4 regions of the Arthrobacter sp. PL16 genome follow, and region 3 is predicted to be linked to each of the others. Evidence: riboswitches for the same ligand, from Rfam matches in the RefSeq annotation. Region 3 holds a riboswitch; each other region holds the start of a gene.

Region 1 (5,147 bases), 510 kb from region 3:
TCGCTCCCGGCACGCCGCTCTGGATCCCGGCCCTCGCCACCCCCGTGGTGCTCCTGCTCCTGAACCTGCCCACCGTCAAGGCATTCGGCGAGGCCGAGTTCTGGTTCGCCATCATCAAGGTCGTCGCCATCTTGGCGCTGATCGTCACGGGCATCGTCATGATCGCCACGCGCTTCACCTCGCCAGGTGGCGCGGTCGCCGACATCGCAAACATCTGGAACGACGGCGGCATGTTCCCCCACGGACTGTTCGGCTTCATCCTCGGCTTCCAGATCGCGATCTTCGCGTTCGCGGGCATCGAACTCGTCGGCACCGCCGCCGCCGAGACGAAGGATCCGGAGAAGACGCTGCCGCGTGCCATCAACTCGATTCCCGTCCGTGTCCTCCTCTTCTACGTGGGAGCCCTCACCGTCATCATGGCGGTGAACCCGTGGCGCACCATCGATCCTGCGAACAGTCCCTTCATCGGCATGTTCGCGCTCGCCGGTCTCGGCATCGCCGCCGTCGTCGTGAACCTCGTCGTGCTCACCTCGGCCGCCTCCAGCGCCAACTCCGGCATCTACTCGACGTCGCGCATGGTGTACGGGCTCGCCCAGGACGGCAACGCACCGGACTCCTTCGGCAAACTGAGCTCGCGCAAAGTTCCACAGAACGCGCTGCTCTTCTCGTGCATCTTCCTGCTGGCCGGCCTGGTCCTGCTGTATTCGGGCGACTCCCTGATCGGCGCCTTCACCGTGGTCACGTCCGTCGCCTCGGTCCTGACGATGTTCGTCTGGTCCATGATCCTGATCAGCTACCTGGCGTTCCGCCGTCGCCGGCCGGAATTGCACGAGCAGTCCTCCTTCAAGATGCCCGGCTCCTCGTTCATGCCCTACGTGGTCCTTGCGTTCTTCCTGTTCATGCTCGTAGCGCTCGCGCAGGCGGATGACACGCGACTCGCACTGTTCGTGGCACCCATCTGGTTCGTCCTGCTCGGAGCTGCATGGCTCGTCAATCGCCGGACTCCGCTCCAGCAGGCACGCATCGAAGGGCACCGCGCCTCCCTGCGGGCCGAGCGCGCGCAGACGGTGGCGCAGCACTAGCAATGCCGGATGCCGGAGGACAGCCCTGTGTGGGCCGTCCTCCGGCGGCCCGCCGGCATGAACAGTGCGACGGGCGCATGAAAAAGGAGGAGCACCCTCAGGGGTGCTCCTCCTCGAGGTACTACGGCTCAGGTGAGGTCGCGTGTTTTCGAAAAGCGGTCGATCGCCTTCTGCGTGGAGCGGTTGGTGAGCACCTGGATGGTGGTGCTGACCGCTCCCGAGATGATGGCGAACACCAGTGCCGAACGCAGGGTGTTCTCCAGTCCGTCCTTGCTCTTCGGCGGCGCCTCGCCCGTGATCCTCTGCCACAGGAAGTCGACGAGCTTGGTGCCGACGAAGCCCGCACCCACGCTCATACCCACACCGAGCAGCTTGAACACTACGTTCATGGTTTCTCCTTCTCCTCCGATAGTCCTGCTCCTACCCTAGCCTCGAAGCACGGGCCTCCGCAGGGAGGAAGCGCACGGCGCCGGTAGCCACAGGTGTAGGATCGGGATCGCTCAACCAACTTACGACAGGGGAGCGCCGACCCGCAGCATGCTGCCGGATCGGGCGCTGAGAGTGCGGACCGCCGCAGACCCTCGAACCTGATCCGGCTAGTACCGGCGAAGGGAGTCGAGTTCTCAGAGTGCGAGGGTGCTGCTTCGGCAGCGGCCGGCACTATCCCCTCCTGTACCTCAGGAGGAAACACCATGGCATCATCTACCGCACTCAAGGGCACCTTTGCGCAGACCAACCAGTGGCGGGTCGTCGACATCGTGGTGGCCTCGGTCATCGCCGTCGCCGTCGGCGTCCTGTTCTTCGCCTGGTCTGCCGGCTACTCCGGCATCAGCCTGCTCACAGCGGCCTTCCCGCCGCTCGCCGGTCTCTACTCCGGCGGCTGGCTCATCGCCGGCGTACTCGGCGGTCTGATCATCCGCAAGCCCGGCGCGGCCGTCTACTGCGAGGTCCTCGCGGCAGCCGTATCGGCCCTCATCGGCACCCAGTTCGGCATCCTCGTCCTCGTGTCCGGGCTCATCCAGGGACTCGGCGCCGAACTGGTCTTCCTGCTGTTCCTGTACCGGAAGTGGAACCTGCCCGTGGCGCTGCTCGCCGGCCTCGTCGCAGGTCTCGCCCTCGCCATCAGCGAGAACATCATGTACAACGCACTCTGGACCATCGAGTTCAAGGTCCTGTACACGGTCTTCGCCGCCATCTCGGGCATCGTCATCGCTGGTCTGCTGTCCTGGCTGGCGATGCGCGGGCTTGCCAAAACCGGCGTCCTGTCCTCCTTCGCGGCCGGCCGTACGGCGGACGTGTGACACCAGCCCACACACCGGACCCGGCAGCCGTGCACGTCAGCGCGCGGGGCTGGGGCTGGCGCCACGCCGGCCGGAAGGCCTTCGCTGCGCGCCACCTCGACCTGGACATCCAGGCGGGCGAGCGCGTGCTGCTCCTCGGCGCGTCCGGTGCAGGGAAGTCGACGGTGCTGCACGCGCTGGCAGGGGTACTCGGGTCCAGCGACGAAGGTGAGCAGGAGGGCGAACTCCTGCTCGACGGCGCGCACCCCGCCACCGTGAGGGGCCGCGCAGGCCTCGTCCTGCAGGACCCGGAGACGCAGGTAGTCCTCGCACGGGTGGGCGACGAGGTGGCTTTCGCGGCCGAGAACCTCGCCGTACCCCGGGATGAGATCTGGCAGCGCGTGGAACGGGCGCTCGACGACGTCGGGCTGGACCTTCCGCTCGATCATCCGACCACCGCACTGTCGGGTGGCCAGAAGCAGCGGCTCGCGCTCGCGGCCGTCCTTGCCATGGAACCGGGGTTGCTCCTGCTCGACGAGCCCACCGCCAACCTTGACCCGGACGGCGTCCTCGAGGTTCGTGACGCCGTCGTCCGCGTCCTCGAGCGCACCGGGGCCACGCTCGTCGTCGTCGAGCACCGCGTTGCGGTGTGGGCCGACGTCGTCGACCGGGTGATCGTGCTCGACGCCGGGGGAGGAGTGCTCGCGGACGGCGCACCGGCCACGGTGCTGGTACAGGAGGCGACGCGGACACGGCTCGCGGAAGCGGGCGTGTGGGTGCCGGACTGGCAGCCCGCTGTCGGTGGGACCACGCCGGGCGCAGGCGGCGAAGTGCTGCTGTCCGCCACGGACATCACCGTTGCCCGCACGAAGCGTGGTCCCACTGCCGTCGGGCCCCTCGATCTCACGGTCCATGCGGCACACGCCCTCAGCATCACCGGGCCCAATGGTGCCGGGAAGTCGACGGCGGCACTGACGCTCGGGGGCCTGCTGCGCCCGCGGGCCGGAGGCGTGGAGGCGTCGCCGAGCCTGGCAGGATCGGCGGGCGCGGATCCGTTCCGCTGGCGCTCGTCGCAGCTCGTGCAGCGCATCGGCACGGTGTTCCAGGAGCCCGAGCACCAGTTCCTCACCGCGAGCGTCTTGGCTGAACTCGAGTTCGGCCCGCAGAGGGTCGGTGCTGCCGTGAATCCGGGGCGGACCGCCGAACTCGCCGAACGGCTCCGCCTCACCCACCTGCTGGGAGCCAATCCCTTCACCCTCTCCGGCGGGGAGAAGCGGCGCCTGTCCGTGGCGACGATGCTCGCTACCGCTCCGCGGATCCTCATCCTCGACGAGCCGACGTTCGGACAGGATGCCCTGACCTGGGCGGAGCTCGTGACCCTGCTACGGGAACTGATCGACGACGGAGTGGCCGTCCTGTCGGTGACCCATGACGCCGAGTTCATCGAGGCCCTGGGGGGTGCCACCCTGCACGTCTCCGGTGGAGCGGGACGGCTGGTGTCCCCGTGAGCACCGACTACCTGACTCCGGTCCTCACCGGCAGGACGCTCCTGCGGGCGAATCCCCTGTCGAAGCTGTTCGCCGCCGTCGCCATCACCCTCGCCCTGCTCGTGAGTATCGACTGGGTGAGCGCCGCGGTTGTCCTGGCCTGCGAGCTCGCGCTCATGCCGCTCCTGGGCATCAGTCTGTGGGGACTCGCCCGGCGGATCTGGCCACTCCTCATCGCCGCTGCGGTCGGCGCCTACGGAACCGCGCTGCTCGCCGAGAAGAGCGGCGGTGTCCTGGTCGATGCCGGGCCGTTCCTCTTCACCGAGGGCTCCGTCGCATCGGGCATCGCCGTCGGGCTGCGGAGCCTGGCGCTCGCGCTTCCCGGCATCTTCGTCCTGCTGACCACGGACCCCACGGACCTCGCCGACGCCCTCGCACAGAAGCTGCACCTGCCGCACCGGTTCGTCCTCGGCGGGCTGGCGTCCCTGCGGCTCGTGGGGCTGCTCGTGGAGCAGTGGCAATCGCTGGGGCTCGCGCGGCATGCACGGGGAATCGGCTCGGACGGATCGCTGGTCGCGCGGACCCGCAACCTGCTGGGGCAGTCCTTCGGTCTGATCGTGCAGGCCATCCGTCGAGCCACCCGGCTGGCGACGGCGATGGAGGCTCGCGGTTTCGGGGGCGATACGCGCACGTGGGCGCGTGAGAGTACGTTCTCGGGCCTCGACGCCGTCGTCGCCGTCGTCGGACTCCTGATCGCAGTGGGCGCCGTGACGGCGGCCGTCCTCGCCGGGACATGGAACTTCATCCTGTCCTGACCGGCTCGGGGACCGGTCGGACGCAGAGAAGTGGCCGGACGCAGAGAAGTGGCCGGACACGGAGAAGTCGCCGGACGCGGAACGGCCGCGACAGGTTCGCCTGTCGCGGCCGTCGGGTGACTCCGGTGCTGCTAGAGCACGTCCGAGAGGAACGAGCGCAGGCGCGGCGTCTGCGCATCGTCGAAGATTGCGGCCGGGGGGCCGGATTCGACGACCACGCCGCCATCCATGAAGGTCACGGTGTCGGAGACGTTGCGGGAAAAGCCCATCTCGTGCGTGACGACGACCATGGTCATGCCAGCCGTAGCGAGATCCGCCATCAGGGCCAGGACGCCCTTGACGAGCTCCGGGTCCAGGGCGGAGGTCGCTTCGTCGAAGAACATCACCTCGGGATCCATGGCCAGGGCCCGGGCGATCGCGACGCGCTGCTGCTGTCCACCGGACAGGTTGCCCGGACGGACATCGGCCTTGTGCCTCAGGCCC
Region 2 (5,147 bases), on a different contig from region 3:
TCCTATCTCGGGACTCCTGACGCAGTGCCTGCTCGAGTGCGAGCCCCGCGAGGGGATGCAGCTGAGCCGCCTGAGCTTCGACATCCTCGGCATGATCCCCGGGGGAGAGTTCGACATCTCCACCGCCGTCGTCCGGCCCGGACGCACCATCGAACTGCTGGAGGCGCGGATGGAGGCCGGTGGACGGACAGCCATCGTGGTGAAGGCCTGGCGCCTCAGCTCGCAGGACACCGCCGCCGTCGCCGCTGTGGAGGATCCACGCATCCCGGGGCCCGACGCGGCAGGGCCGCACGAGGGGATGACGGCGTGGCCGGGAGGCTTCATCCGCTCGCTCGAGGTCCGCGTGGTGCCCGGCCATCGCCCGGGGCGGGGACAGGTCTGGATCCGAAACCCCTACGCGATGGTGGACGGGAAGAAGACCTCCGATGTCGTGCGCCTCGTCGGCATGATGGACGCGGCCAACGGAATCGCTTCCCGGGTGCTGCCGGGCGGGGACAGCTGGATGTTCCCCAATGTCGACCTGCAGATCCACCTCCACCGCATGCCGTCCGGGGAGTGGCTCGGACTCGACACCCGGGTCACCTTCGGTGAGCACGGCGTGGGGCTGACCTCGAGCGTCGTCCACGACCTCGATGGGCCGTTCGGTCGGCTCGAACAGATCCTCACCGTCCGGAAGCTCTGAGCAGAAGCCGAGGCCCGGACGCCGCGGAATGCGTCGGGCCCGCCCCGGGTTGCACGGAGAACGGCCGCCCACGCACCACCCGGGCGCGGCGGACATCACACCCACGCGACCGTGGGACGTTTTCGAGGAAGAGGAATCATGCCCAAGGCAGTCTGGAACGGCAGTGTCATCGCGGAGTCAGCGGACACCGTGATGGTCGAGGGGAACCACTACTTCCCACCGAGCTCGATCACCGAGGAGTTCTTCGTACCCACGCAGACCAACACCGTCTGCCACTGGAAGGGAACGGCCAGCTATTTCACCCTGGAGGTCGGGGGCGAGAAGAACAAGGATGCCGCCTGGAGCTATTCGGAACCGAAGGAAGCGGCGGAGAACATCCGTGGTTACTACGCTTTCTGGAAGGGCGTCACGGTCAGCGAATAACCGACCGGACGCACGACGGCGCCGCACGGCGCACCAATGAAGGAGCACCATGGAGAACCGGAAACTCGGCAACAGCGGCACGTCGGTGTCGCACCTCGCGCTCGGCACGATGACCTTCGGCGCGGAATCGGACGAGGCCACGTCGCACGCCATCCTGTCCGACTACGCGGCGGCGGGCGGAAACCTGATCGATACCGCCGACGTCTACACCGCAGGGACCTCGGAGGAGATCATCGGGCGATGGCTGGGCAAGAACCCGGCGGAGCGGGATCGCATGGTGCTCGCTTCCAAGGGCCGCTTCCCCATGGGCTCCGACGCCAACGACCTCGGCTTGTCCCGGCGGCACCTCCGCCGCGCACTGGATGCATCCCTGACCCGCCTCGGGGTGGACCACCTCGACCTGTACCAGGTGCACTCCTGGGATCCCCTGACCCCGCTGGAGGAGACCCTCGGCTTCCTCAATGAAGCGGTGGTGCAGGGCAAGATCGGCTACTACGGTTTCTCCAACTACACGGGCTGGCAGCTGACGAAGGCGGTCATGATCGCGCGCCAGCGCGGGTATTCCCTCCCGGTCACACTGCAGCCGCAGTACTCCCTGCTGGTACGGGAGATCGAGGCGGAAATCGTCCCCGCAGTGCTCGACGCCGAGATGGGCATGCTGCCCTGGTCCCCGCTCGGCGGTGGCTGGCTGACGGGCAAGTACACCCGGGACACGGAGCCGACGGGAGCCACCCGGCTCGGCGAGAACCCCCAGCGCGGCATGGAGGCCTGGGAGAAGCGGAACGCGCAGGAGCGGACGTGGCGCATCATCGACACGGTGACCGGCATCGCGACAGAGCGTGCCGTCAACGCGTCACACGTGGCGCTGGCCTGGGTGGCCGCGAAGCCCGGTGTCACCTCGGTGATCCTCGGAGCGCGTACGCAGGAGCAACTGGCCGACAACCTCGCCTCGGCGGACCTGCGGCTGAGCGCCGAGGAGCTCGGGCGGCTCGACGACGTCAGCGCCCCGACCTTCAGCGACTACCCCTACGGTGGCCCGGGCATCGAGCAGCGCAGTCGCGGCATCGACGGCGGCCGCTGACAGGTCCGCCCCGGCGGTAACAGCGCACCGACGTGAAGGGCGTCGCAGACCAGGGGTTGGATGCGTCCGCGTGACGCGTTATCGTTCGAGCAATGACACGGGGTGTCCCTCCACCGGAGGGGCTGAGATAAGACCCGTCGAACCTGATCCAGCTCATACTGGCGAAGGGATGTCCTGCCGGGCTGTCAGCCCCGTACGTCCTCTCGCCTCCTCACGAGAGGCACATCGCTTGAGAAACGCCACGGAACGTCCCACCCCGACCGCAGGGCACACCACCGCCGAGGCCTGCGCGGGGCTGCTGGCCGACCTGCGCGATACCGCTCCGCTGGTCCAGTGCATCACCAACGTCGTGGTCTCCAACTTCACGGCCAACGTCCTGCTCGCGCTCGGTGCGTCCCCTGCCATGGTCGACATCCCCGGCGAAGCCGGGCAGTTCGCGCCTGTGGCATCAGGGCTCCTGGTCAACCTCGGGACGCCCACCGGATCGCAGCGCGACGCGATGCTCGAGGCGTCGGAGGCAGCGGCCGACGCCGGGACCCCGTGGGTCCTCGATCCCGTCGCCGTCGGGTTCCTCTCCATCCGCACCGGGACCGCGAAGCTCCTCGTCACCCGGCGACCGACGATCATCCGCGGCAACGCGTCCGAGATCATCGCGCTCGCCGGCGCCGGGGAAGGCGGACGCGGGGTCGACTCCCTCGACGAGCCGGCAGCTGCCCTTGAGGCCGCGCGGCTGCTCGCCTCGCTGCACGGCTCCGTGGTTGCGGTCTCCGGGGCGGTCGATGCAATCGTCGCGCCGGGGGATGCCGTCCTCAGGGTAGCCAACGGAACACCCCTGCTGACGCGCGTCACCGGCGGTGGATGTGCGCTCGGCGCCGTGATGGCCGCCTTCGCCGCACTCACCTCGGACGCACTGCTCGCGGCTACCGCCGCGACCGGCATCTACACGCTGGCAGCGGAGTCGGCAGCCGCAACGGCCGCCGGACCAGGGACCTTCGCGCCACTTTTCCTGGACGCGCTCGCCGCGATCACGCCCGACGAAGTCGTGCGCGGCCTGATCCTGTCGGCAGGTGCCTGATGGGACGGCCGGACCCTTCCTCCTACCTTCCCCTCTACCTCGTGACCGATACGGCTCTGTGCTCACCGAGATCAGTGCCCGAGGTGGTCGGAGCGGCGATCTTCGGCGGCGTGACCTGCGTGCAGGTGCGGGACAAACAGGCGGGAGGACGTGAGCTGGTCGACCTCCTGGTCGCCGTGGCCGCCGCCGTCGACGGGAGGGTGCCCGTGCTGGTGGACGACAGGATCGACGTGTTCCTCGCCGCACGCGCACGGGGTGCGCAGGTCCACGGCGTGCATGTCGGGCAATCCGATATCCCCGCGGCGCTCGTGCGGGAGATCGTCGGCGTGGACGCCGTCGTCGGTTTGAGCGCCGCCACTCCGGAGCAGTTCGCCGCGAGCGCTGCGCTTGCTGCGGGCACCGTGGACTACCTGGGCGTGGGTGCAGTGCACGCGACCTCGACCAAGCCGGACCACCCCGCACCCCTGGGTATCGACGGTTTTGCGCACCTCGTGGCGACTGCGCACCTGCCCTGCGTCGCTATCGGGGGTATCAGCGGAACGGACGCGGCGCCCCTGCGCCGGGCGGGGGCAGCGGGCATCGCCGTCGTGTCGGCCATCTGCGCCGCTCCCACTCCGGCTGGCGCGGCCCGAGCCCTGCTGAACGCCTGGAACTCCTAGGAGCCGGAGGAGCATGGGGGATGACCCGACCTGCGCCGCCACCGGCGTCCCGTCCGGTCCTGATCGTGAACGCGCGGCAGTGCATCCGGGACTCCGCCCGTAGCCGAATCTGCGCCGGACGGCAACCAGAATCGCCCTGCCCGGGGAATCTAGAATCCGAGGTGTGGCAACGAGGAGGTCCGTGCTTGCAGGTGCGATGATCGCGCCGCTCCTCCTGACGGCCACGGCCTGTGAGGGAGATTCCATGGACGGCAGACGGCCCGAGGGCACGGCGGGGGATCCCGCCGTACTGACAGCACGACCCGGGGCGACGGCACCCGGTCCCACGAGGAAGCCCGGAGTGCACGCCCTCGGTGTCGCCGAGACGCGGGACGCGATCGTCTTCCTCCCCGAATCACTGGCGACCGACGCACCGGTTCCGCTCCTCGTCGCACTCCACGGTGCGGGCGGGGACGCGCAGGGTGGCCTGTCCGTCCTGCGCGCGGCGGCAGAACAGCTCGGCATCGCCATCTTCGCGCCTGCCTCACGAGGAACCACCTGGGACGCCATGCGGGGAAGGTTCGGACCGGACACGGACGTCATCGACAGGGCGCTGGAAGAGATTTTCTCTTTCGTCCCGGTCGACCCGGAGCGGATCGGCGTGGCCGGATTCTCGGACGGTGCGTCCTACGCGCTGGGGCTCGGCCTCGCCAACGGTGACCTTTTCCGCAAGGTGCTCGCCTTCTCCCCAGGATTCGTTCCGGCCGGGCCGCAGAACGGTCGGCCGGCGATCTTCATCGCCCACGGCACCAAGGACACCGTCCTCCCGATCGATGCCACGAGCCGACGCGTGGTCCCTGCCCTCGAGCGCCAGGGCTACGAGGTCGTGTACCGGGAGTTCGACGGCCCGCACACCGTCCCGTCGGCCATCGCGGTCGAAGCGGCTCTCTGGCTCGACTGGACTCCCACGCCCTGATGCGAGCGGCACCGACGCCGGAAGGACTTCCGGCGGCATCTGACCGGGTCCGGACGTGGCGTCTGCTGTTCGACCCACTGCCTACGATGGACGAATGAGCACTTCGTGGAACGGCGCAGGCGGGCTCGAACTCGTCATCGACCCCGTCTCCGATGACGCCGCCGCAGAACTGGGCCGGGGGATCAGCCTCCTGCGCGACGTGGCGGACGGGAAACGCCTGCCGACGCTCCGTCTCTACCGCCCGAGCCCCACGGTGGCTTTCGGGCAACGGG
Region 3 (5,147 bases):
CGGCGCGGTCGTGGCCGGGCCCTGTCACTTCCCGGCCGTCCACGAGAACCTGTCCCGAGGTTGGGCGGGAAAGCCCGGCCAGCAGGTCCAACAGGGTGGTCTTGCCTGAGCCGCTGGGACCTACCAGGGTGAGGAATTCGCCGGTGGCCACGTCCAGGGTGAGGTCATGAAGGGCTGTGAGGACGGACGGTGCAGCCTGGCGCCGGATACTCCTGCCGGCACCTTTGCCCTGACGGACCGTAAATTCCTTGGTGACGTTCCGGAGGCTGATCTTGGGTGTCATTTCTGCCCTCTCGAGCTCGATGCCGACGCGGATGTTTCCAGCAGGTTGAACTCGTTGGTGTAGAGCTTGTTGGTGTCCAGGTCACCGTCGATGATTCCCGCGGACTTCAGGTAATCGGCCCAGCGGGTGAAGTCCTGGTCCTGGATCCGGCCCCCCGGCGATGCCACACCCACGCTCTTCCAATACTTCAGTGCCTCCGTGCTCTCGTTACGGTCCCGCTTGGCAATGATTTCCTCGAACATGGCGATTACCTGCTCCCGCGGTGTGGTGCGTTCCCACTCGATCGCCTTGGCGACTCCAGTGACCACGGTGCGGCTGGTTTTCGGATTTTTCTCGAGGAAGTCCTTCCGCAGGACGTACTGGCCGGCGTCGAACGGCCCACCGATCACGCCGATGTCGGTGAAAAGGGCACTGATTCCTCCTTCGGCCAGCGCCCGGTCCTGAAGCACCCCGCCCAAAGTCCCAACGTCCACCTGTTTTTTGCGGAGGGCGACTTCCGTTTCGTTCGGCGGGACCACCACGAGCTGGACCTGCTTGATTTCCTCAGGCGTCAAACCACCGTTCTTCAGGTGCGTGGTGATGACCGCTTCGTGGTGGGCGCCCAGAGTGTTCACGGCGATCTTCCTACCGATCAGGTCCCGCGCGGTCTTGATGGTGTTCCCCTCCTCCACGTAGTACCCCGTGAAGGTGTCCTCGTCCTCGCCGTAGTAGTTGATGACGGCCTGAACGGGAGCGCCCGCCTCGATCAGCTTGATCACGGCACCGGTGAACGCCCCCCCCCGATGTCCGTCTGGTCCGTGGCCACGGACTGGATGCTCTGCGGCCCGCTCGTGGTGTTACTCACCCACTCGAGCTTCACGTCCTCCAGATATCCAAGCTCCTCGGCCACTTCCAAGAGGGCAACGGTATTCGGCGAACCCTGGTAGCGAACGGTTTTCACTTCAGCGCTGGCATCGATCCCGGCCGACCGCGCCGTTGCAGCACCCCCACAACCGGACAGCACCAGTGAGACTGCCATGGCAGCTGCCACGCCTGCGGCGGGGATAGTTCGTGCGGGCAGGAATCGATCTTTCATGATGGTGGATCTTTCTGCAGATCAGGCCTGGATCCGGGCCGGCTGGCTCGTGGAACCCACTAGAGCAGAGAACGATCACCGGCAGAAGACACCTGAAACAGCGCGAAACCACACGCAATGCCGGGACATCCTGGGCAACAGGAGACCCCGCTGCGTCGTCAGCGGACGCGGTGGCGCACCTGGCTACACAGCGCGAAATCTCGGGTAACCCGGCGTAAGGCATACAGGCAACGCGTCGTCATCACCGTTCACAGTGCGACGCAGAGGGCACGGCTGCACAACAGTCCCTGGAGATCCCTCGCCGTGCTCATTCGAGCTGTCGAAGCTCGTGGTGTCACATTGTCGAGCCGCCGCCGTTGGCCGCTCGACCTCCGCGCGGAGCTATTCGCATCGCTACCGCAACCATGTGACCGTCGCCGGTCCGCGCCACTCGAACACCTGTGCCCTGAAGGCCTGCTCCATACGGGCTAGGGTCCCGGGCCCCCGCTAAGCCGCTCTGGTGGCAGGGGGTTCCGTGCCTGGGTCTAAGACAGGGGCGGAAGCGCTGATTTCCTGGGTCTAAGAAAGCGGCGGAAGCGCTGATTTCCTGGGTCTAAGAAAGCGGCGGAAGCGCTGATTTGAGGGATTCAGCCGCGGAGCACGGGTCATTGGCTTCTGTGATGGCTCGTACGACGACGACTCGGCGGGCTCCTGCTTCGATGACGTGGCCGATGGTGGCGTGATCTATTCCGCCGATGGCAAACCAGGCACGCTGAGAGCCGGTTTCGGTCGTGCGTGCTGCTGCGTAATCCACTAGTTCGAGCCCCGCGGCAGCACGTCCGGGCTTTGTGGGGGTGGCCCAGACAGGACCGGCGCAGAAGTAGTCCAGTTCGTCGATGGCCATGGCAGCGTCGACGTGGGCCGGAGTGTGGGTGGAGAGACCGATCACTGGATGGGGGCCCATCAGGTGCCGCGCGGCAGGTAGGGATACATCGTCCTGCCCCACATGTAAGACGTGCGCGCCACTGAGAAGGGCGATATCGGCCCTGTCATTGGCCGAGAATAGTTTGCCGTGCCGTTGCGCAGCTGCGCTGAGAACATCCAAGCAGGCAAGTTCCTCGGCTGCCTCGATGTTCTTGTCACGGAGTTGGATGATGTCCACGCCTCCTCTGTATGCGGCGTCGACGAAATCGGCGAAGTCGCCTTTTCCTTTCCGCGAATCAGTGCACAGATACAGCTGCGCACTGGCAAGTCTCTGCCTGTACAGGGCTGCCGTATTGCTCGTGGACGACGCTCCACCATCCGACGGATTCGACAGGAAGGGAGCCATACCCGCATTGGAAGCCATGCGCCTTAGACTAATGGCTCCACGGGAGCCCGAGTTTCGGCAGTAGCACCACGCTGACCTCATCAGGGCTGAGAGGGCGTCCGACGCCGACCGTATGAACCTGAACCGGTTGATCCCGGCGTAGGAAGGACCCCTGTGACTCTGAAGAACCCGGACCGCACCTGCCATACCGTCGTCGTCGGTGCGGGCATCGTCGGATTGGCCATCGGCTGGGAGGCCAGCCGCCGCGGCCACCGGGTCACCCTGGTAGATCCCGCGCCCGCTTCCGGAGCGACCCATGCTGCAGCCGGGATGCTGGCCCCCGTCAGTGAGCTTCATTACCAGGAGGAATCCCTACTGGACCTGACCCTGCCCTCAGCCCGGATCTACCAAGAATTCACCAAAGAGTTGGAAACTGCTTCCGGTGTCGGAACCGGTTACCAGCGGACACCGACACTGATCGTGGCCATAGACGCAGCGGACCGGCGGGCCCTGACCGACCTGTGCTCCGTGCAGGTGGGCCTTGGGCTCGAGGTCGAGGAACTCACGACCGGCCGGGCGCGGCGTTTGGAGCCGCTGCTGGGTCCGCAACTGACCGGCGCATGCCTGGTTCCCGGGGATCATCAGGTGGATCCCCGGGCACTGGCTGCAGCCCTTCAAGCAGCATTGGCAAAGAACCCATCGGTGCGCTCGGTGCCGGTTCCAGTTTCCGCGGTCATCCACGGCGATGCTGCTGACTCCACTGCTGTAACCGGTGTGCTGCTGGAGGACGGAGAGCGGATCAACGCGGATGAGGTCATCCTGGCCAACGGAATCGGCACGAAGGACATCGCCGGCCTACCGGCGGGGCTACGGCTACCCTTGCGCCCGGTGTACGGGGACATCCTCCGAATGCGCGTTCCCGAACATCTCAGACCGCTCGTAACCTCGACGGTCCGCGGACTGGTCCGCGGCTCACCTGTCTATGTGGTGCCTCGGCAGGACGGGACGGTGGTGATCGGCGCCACTCAACGCGAAAACGGGTCCGCCGGTCTCTCTGCCGGCGGTGTGTATGAGCTGTTACGGGATGCGCAGGTGCTGATCCCCGCCGTCGCGGAGCTGGAACTGCTGGAAGCCCTCTGCCGGCCCCGACCCGGGACCCCAGACAATGCACCTCTGCTCGGCCGGTGCACGAACCCGGACGGTTCCGACGTGCGCGGGCTTGTTATCGCCACCGGCTTCTTCCGACACGGAGTACTACTGGCACCGATTACTGCTCACCTCTGCGCTGACCTGATCACCCGGAAAACACCGCAGACCGACATCAAGCGATTTCGGCCCGGCCGGTTCAGCTCTTCAGTGCACGTGCCTGAAAACTCTCGGCACAGGGCTTCGCGCCACAACAGTTCCCCTGCAACGGTAAGGACCACCACATGAGCTACACACTGAATGGGCGGGCCCGGGACACTGTGCCGGTTTCCACCCTCAAGCATCTGGTCGCCGAAATCACCGGGCGGGAACTGAGCGATACCGGGCAGCCCCTGGATGAGCGGCGACTGGGGGTAGCGGTCGCGGTCAACGCCGAGGTCGTACCCCGTCACCGGTGGGCCGGAGTAACCATCAACGACGGTGACGACATCGAAGTTCTGACCGCCGTCCAGGGAGGATGAGACGATGCCTGACAACGACGCGTTAGAGATCGACGGGGTTGCCTTTACCTCGCGGCTGATCATGGGGACCGGCGGAGCGCCGAGCCTGGAAGGTCTGGGGGCGGCACTGGCCGCATCGGAGACGGAACTGACAACCGTGGCGCTACGGCGCTACACCGCGGAGGCCGGCAGTTCGCTCTTCGAACTACTCGATGAGCAAGGGATCCGGATCCTCCCGAACACCGCGGGGTGTTTCACTGCCCGTGAGGCGGTCATGACCGCTGAGATGGCGCGGGAGGCACTGGCAACGGACTGGGTAAAACTGGAAGTCATCGCCGACGAACAGACCCTGCTACCGGATGCGCTGGAACTTGTCGAGGCTACCGAAACGCTCGTAAGGAAAGGCTTCAAGGTCTTCGCCTACACCAACGACGATCCCGTTCTTGCCCGACGGCTGGAACAAATCGGAGCAGCAGCCGTGATGCCATTGGGATCGCCCATCGGAACGGGACTAGGCATCCTCAACCCCCACAACATAGAACTCATCGCCTCGAGGGCAACAGTTCCGGTAGTCCTCGATGCAGGGATCGGTACCGCATCCGACGCCGCCCTCGCCATGGAACTGGGCTGCGATGCGGTTCTGCTCGCCACAGCAGTAACCAGAGCACAAGACCCAACAAGAATGGCGACAGCCTTCAAGCACGCCGTCATCGCCGGCAGGCTCGCTTCGCAAGCCGGCCGGATACCCCGACGGACCCACGCACAAGCCTCCTCCCCCATCAGGGACCGCCCCGACGTCTGACATCGCGTGATTCGCCATCGGAAGTGCAGGTTCGAGACCGCCTTGTCCTGACC
Region 4 (5,147 bases), on a different contig from region 3:
CCCAGCTACAGCCGGCACCACCGATGCGGTATCCGATGATGCACAGGCGGTTGTAGAACCGGGCACCGGATCCACGGCGGAAGCCGCCGAAGCCACCACCGGCGCAGCAGCAGAGCAGTCCACGACGGCACCCGCCGCCGTCCGCGCTCCCCGCACACGCCGGCGTGCTGCTTCGGCCGAGGCCGGGCCGGCCCGCGTCGTCGAGCCCACTCCGGTCGCGGCCGACGAGGTTCCCGTCGATTCCACCCCCGTCGCGAGCTCGACCACGGCGACGGACGCCCCGGCCGGCAGCGCCGATGCGTCCGCTGCGGCCGAGGAGAAGCCCGCTCGCGCACGCAGGACATCGACCCGGAGCCGAACCCGCCGGGCGTCCGAGCCCGTCGAGACCGCGGGTGCCGAATCCCAGGATTCAGCCGGCACAGCAGGTCCCGATCCCGCTGCGGCATCAACCGACCCCGGCGCACCCTCGTCGACGCCTGCCGCCGTGACGGCTCCGGCCGCGGACGCAGCTGACAAGGCCGCCGAGGAGCCCGCCGGAGAGGCCACGGACGAATCCGCGGAAGATTCTGCCGCAAACCGCTTCGACCCCTTCGCGATTCCTGAATCACCGCTGTCGCTGCTGTTCCAGGCTCCCGATCTCAGTACCGTCACCGTCCCGTCCGTGAGGGTCGCCGCACCGCAGGACGAGGCGACGGAAGAAGGGGAGACCGAGGATTCGGGTCCCCGTTCGCGCCGCAGCCGCCGCACGCGGAACCGTACCCGCGGCGAGGCCGGCCAGTCGGTCCAGGGCCAGTCGAACTCGAACCAGTCCGGCGACGCCGCGGCGTCCGGGGCGGACGACGCCGACGAGGGCTCGGGTACGAACGGCCCCGAGGATGCCGCAGGCGTGACGTCGCGCCGTCGGCGCCGCCGCCGCCGAGGCGACCAGGACCTCGAGCTGACCGGTGGCGAGGACGACGATCCACCCAACACGGTCACGCGTGTTCGGGCTCCCCGTCAGGCCAACGAGCCCGCCTCCGACGGCGTGACCAGCGTGCGCGGGTCCACGCGCCTCGAGGCGAAGAAGCAGCGCCGCCGCGAATCCCGGGACACGGGCCGGCGTCGGCAGGTCATCACCGAGGCCGAGTTCCTCGCGCGCCGCGAATCAGTGGACCGCCAGATGATCGTCCGCCAGAGCGACGACAGGATCCAGATCGGCGTGCTCGAGGACGGTATCCTCGCGGAGCATTTCGTCTCGAGGACACAGCAGGACTCCCTGATCGGGAACGTGTACGTCGGTAAGGTGCAGAACGTGCTCCCCAGCATGGAAGCGGCCTTCGTCGACATCGGACGCGGCCGCAACGCGGTCCTCTACGCCGGTGAGGTCAACTGGGACGCCGCGGGCCTCGACGGGCAGCCGCGTCGCATCGAGCTCGCGCTGAAGTCCGGTGATCCGGTCCTCGTGCAGGTCACCAAGGATCCCGTGGGACACAAGGGTGCCCGCCTGACCAGCCAGATCTCCCTGCCCGGGCGCTACCTCGTGTACGTCCCCGGCGGTTCCATGACGGGCATCTCCCGCAAGCTGCCCGACGTCGAGCGCAACCGCCTCAAGCGCATCCTCAAGGACCGCCTGCCCGAGAACGCCGGCGTGATCGTCCGCACCGCGGCGGAGGGCGCGAGCGAGGAGGAGCTGACGCACGACATCAACCGCCTTCGCGCTCAGTGGGAGGAGATCGAACGGAAGGCCGGCTCGACCAAGACGCTGGCCCCCGAACTGCTCTACGGCGAGCCCGACCTCACCATCAAGGTGGTCCGGGATGTCTTCAACGAAGACTTCTCCAAGCTCGTCGTCTCGGGTGAGGACGCCTGGGACACCATCGAGGCCTACGTCATGTACGTGGCGCCCGATCTCGTGGGCAGGCTCGAGAAGTGGACCAGTGAGGAGGACATCTTCACGGCGTCGCGCATCGACGAGCAGATCTCCAAGGCCCTCGAACGCAAGGTCTTCCTGCCGTCGGGCGGTTCCCTCGTCATCGACCGGACCGAGGCCATGACCGTGGTCGACGTCAACACCGGCAAGTTCACCGGCAGCGGCGGAAACCTCGAGGAGACCGTCACCAAGAACAACCTCGAGGCAGCAGAGGAGGTCGTCCGCCAACTCCGACTCCGCGACATCGGTGGCATCATCGTGATCGACTTCATCGACATGGTGCTGGAAGCGAACCGCGACCTCGTCCTGCGTCGCCTGGTCGAATGCCTCGGACGGGACAGGACCAAGCACCAGGTTGCCGAGGTGACCTCGCTGGGCCTCGTCCAGATGACGCGGAAGCGCATGGGCACCGGCCTGCTGGAGGTCTTCGGCGAGGACTGCGAGCACTGTGCCGGCCGTGGCGTCGTCACCCACATGGAGCCCGTGGAATTCCGCGGTTCCCCTCCCATGCCGGACAACCAGCAGCAGTCCCGCCAGGACAAGCTCTCGCGCAGCGAGCGCAAGCGGAACCGCGGCCGGGGTGGCCAGGAGCAGGACGACGTCGTGACCCCGCCTCCCGCCCCCGTGGCGGACAGCCCTGACCGCGTCGCGAAGGCGGAGGCTGCGCGTGCGGCCCTGGCGAGCATCGCGGCAGCGACCCATCATGCCCACGAGGAGCCGGCAGATCATGCGGTAGCCCAGGCGGACATCCAGGTGACGGAAGCCGTGCTGACCATCAACGGTGAGACGGTCACGCTGCCCCGGGCGGAGAACCGCCGCCAGGCCGTGCAGGAGGAGGCGGAGGCACCGTCGTCGACCCGCCTGACGCTCGACAGCCTCAGCGAGGCATTCAATCGGGTGTCGGTCCCTGAATCCGGCTCCCATCCCGAGGATGCTGTCCAGCACCCCGCCGAGTCCGCAGGCACGGGGAATTCGAGGCCGGCGCAGGCCTCGGTGCAGAACGTGCCCGCGGCAGGACCGGTCGAGCCTCCGGTTCGCCGTCCGCGCCGTCGTGTCGCCCGCAGCGCACAGGGCGCGGCGGACACCGCCATCGAGACGCAGGGCACCGACAACGCCGCCGAACCGTCGGGCACGCGGCACGTGTCACGTGCCCAGGCGCCCGCCCGTACGCCCGACGCCTCAGCGGCCGAGCCCCTGATCTTCGGCGTCGGAGTACCGGCCTCGGAGCTGTAGGGCTGCAGCCGTCGCACCGGCAGGTCCGGACACGACGGTCGGGAGGGCCGGAGTCCACCAGGGCTCCGGCCCTCCCGCGCGTGCGGCGCCCGTGCGCGGCCTCCACCCCGAGGGCGGCTGGGCTATGCTGGCCCGTGACACGGGGTGCCCTGCCGGATGCAGGGCTGAGATCAAACCCGTCGAACCTGATCTAGTGGGCGCGCTGCGCCTCAGGCCTAGCGGAGGGATGTCACACATGGAAGCTGCCCGAACATCGAGGAGCGCAGGCTCCAGGATCCCCAACATCCTCAGCATCGCCGGATCGGACCCCAGCGGTGGGGCGGGTATCCAGGCGGATATCAAGAGCATCAGTGCCAACGGCGGCTATGCGTTGGCGGTCGTGACGGCCCTGACTGCCCAGAACACGCTCGGCGTCACGGGCGTGCACACGCCGCCCGTCGAGTTCCTGCGCCGGCAACTCGACGCCGTCTCCGACGACGTCGCGCTCGACGCCGTGAAGATCGGAATGCTCGGTAGCGCTGACGTCGCCCGCTGCGTCGCCCAGTGGCTCGACGACGTGCTCCCGGCCGTCGTCGTGCTCGATCCGGTGATGGTTGCCACCAGCGGCGCCCGACTGCTCGACGACGACGCGGTGCGGGCCGTCGTCGACCTGGCCGCCCGCGCGTCCCTCGTCACCCCCAACATCGCGGAGCTCGCCGTCCTCGTGGGTGCCGAGCCGGCGGCCTCCTGGCCCGAGGCCCTGCACCAGGGTGAGGTGCTGGCCGCGCTCCTCGGGACGCGCGTCCTCGTGAAGGGCGGGCACCTTCCCGGCGAACGCTGCCCCGACGCCCTCATCCCTGGTCCACAGGGGCCGGGTGAACCAGAGCAGACGGTCGTCGTCGACGGCCGGCGGGTGGATACCGAGAATGCACACGGGACGGGATGCTCGCTCTCGTCCGCCATCGCCACGCGCTATGCGGTCACGGCCGACTGGCCGGAGGCCGTGCGTGAGGCGAAGTTCTGGCTCGAAGGTGCGCTCGAGTCCTCGTGTTCCCTGGATGTGGGACGTGGCAGCGGCCCGGTCCACCACTTCCACTCGATGCCCGAGCCCCGCCATCACCAGCTCTTCACCGACCTCGCGTGGCGCGATACCGCAGCGATCCGCAGGGACGTCCTCGGGCTTCCCTTTGTTGCCGGGCTGACCGACGGCAGCCTGCGGCCTGCCGACTTCGCCTACTATCTGCAGCAGGACGCCCTGTACCTCCGGGAGTACTCCGGCGTCCTCGCCCGGACAGCGGCCCTTGCGCCCGCTGACGACGAGCGGCTGTTCTGGCTCCGGGCCGCGACGTCGTGCCTGGAGACCGAGGCGGAGCTGCACCGGACGTGGCTCACGAGGGAGGCCGGGACGCGTTTCGGCGAGGGTTCGGCGGATCCGGTCACGCGCGCGTACTGCGACCACCTCATGGCAACGGCCGCCCGGGGCTCCTATGCGGAGCTCGTGGCCGCGGTCCTTCCCTGCTTCTGGCTCTACGCCGTGGTGGGGGACTACGTGCAGGAACAGGTGCGGGACGAAGGGGTGGAGCGTGGTCCCGACGGTGTCCATCCCTACGCACAGTGGATCGCCACCTACGCGGACCCTGGATTCGCCGAGGCGACCGCGCAGGCGAAGCGTGTCGCCGACCGCGCACACAGATGCGCTTCGCCCACCGAACGGGCCGCGATGCTGAGGGCGTTCCACTGGTCCTCCGTCTACGAGCGGGACTTCTTCGACGCAGCCCGGTCCTCTCGGATGCGGGCCGGGTCGCTCCGCGCCGCGGATTTGCGGGAAGGCGCCGTCCTGCCGTAATCTGGATCTTCGGTGCATCCGCCTGTTAACCGGCATGTCCGGCGGCAACCATATGGGGTTTCCCCTGAAGGATGTCCACCGGACACGAGCAGCCCCAGGGTTGCGGTGTTCTGGTCGCACAGAGCGGGTCCGGCACCATGAGCCTTCAACGGCTCGCCGCCGAGACGCACCCGAGTTTTT

Evidence for each region. A riboswitch is a leader RNA that binds a small molecule or an ion and turns the genes downstream of it on or off. The one in region 3 is predicted to bind thiamine pyrophosphate.
Region 1: linked by a shared signal. The riboswitch ahead of RCH21_RS04685 (ECF transporter S component) and the one ahead of thiO (glycine oxidase ThiO) in region 3 are both predicted to bind thiamine pyrophosphate.
Region 2: linked by a shared signal. The riboswitch ahead of thiM (hydroxyethylthiazole kinase) and the one ahead of thiO (glycine oxidase ThiO) in region 3 are both predicted to bind thiamine pyrophosphate.
Region 4: linked by a shared signal. The riboswitch ahead of thiD (bifunctional hydroxymethylpyrimidine kinase/phosphomethylpyrimidine kinase) and the one ahead of thiO (glycine oxidase ThiO) in region 3 are both predicted to bind thiamine pyrophosphate.

What each region holds. Positions count from the first base shown of each region.
Region 1 covers NZ_JAXCIC010000002.1:206,857-212,003, forward strand. The annotation lists gene cycA (D-serine/D-alanine/glycine transporter) at 1-1,082, shown strand, start outside; gene RCH21_RS04680 (DUF4235 domain-containing protein) at 1,211-1,471, opposite strand; TPP riboswitch at 1,589-1,713, shown strand; gene RCH21_RS04685 (ECF transporter S component) at 1,775-2,383, shown strand; gene RCH21_RS04690 (ABC transporter ATP-binding protein) at 2,380-3,870, shown strand; gene RCH21_RS04695 (energy-coupling factor transporter transmembrane component T family protein) at 3,867-4,664, shown strand; gene RCH21_RS04700 (amino acid ABC transporter ATP-binding protein) at 4,796-5,147, opposite strand, start outside.
Region 2 covers NZ_JAXCIC010000004.1:142,741-147,887, reverse strand. The annotation lists gene RCH21_RS10155 (thioesterase family protein) at 1-682, shown strand, start outside; gene RCH21_RS10150 (DUF427 domain-containing protein) at 821-1,105, shown strand; gene RCH21_RS10145 (aldo/keto reductase) at 1,155-2,186, shown strand; TPP riboswitch at 2,275-2,373, shown strand; gene thiM (hydroxyethylthiazole kinase) at 2,416-3,261, shown strand; gene thiE (thiamine phosphate synthase) at 3,261-3,920, shown strand; gene RCH21_RS10130 (alpha/beta hydrolase) at 4,084-4,875, shown strand; gene RCH21_RS10125 (lipoate--protein ligase family protein) at 4,970-5,147, shown strand, end outside.
Region 3 covers NZ_JAXCIC010000002.1:716,720-721,866, reverse strand. The annotation lists gene RCH21_RS07105 (ABC transporter ATP-binding protein) at 1-283, opposite strand, end outside; gene RCH21_RS07100 (ABC transporter substrate-binding protein) at 280-1,041, opposite strand; gene RCH21_RS07095 (hypothetical protein) at 1,038-1,358, opposite strand; gene thiE (thiamine phosphate synthase) at 1,951-2,685, opposite strand; TPP riboswitch at 2,697-2,829, shown strand; gene thiO (glycine oxidase ThiO) at 2,821-4,080, shown strand; gene thiS (sulfur carrier protein ThiS) at 4,077-4,313, shown strand; gene RCH21_RS07075 (thiazole synthase) at 4,318-5,094, shown strand.
Region 4 covers NZ_JAXCIC010000004.1:209,306-214,452, reverse strand. The annotation lists gene RCH21_RS10535 (Rne/Rng family ribonuclease) at 1-3,142, shown strand, start outside; TPP riboswitch at 3,273-3,386, shown strand; gene thiD (bifunctional hydroxymethylpyrimidine kinase/phosphomethylpyrimidine kinase) at 3,378-4,967, shown strand.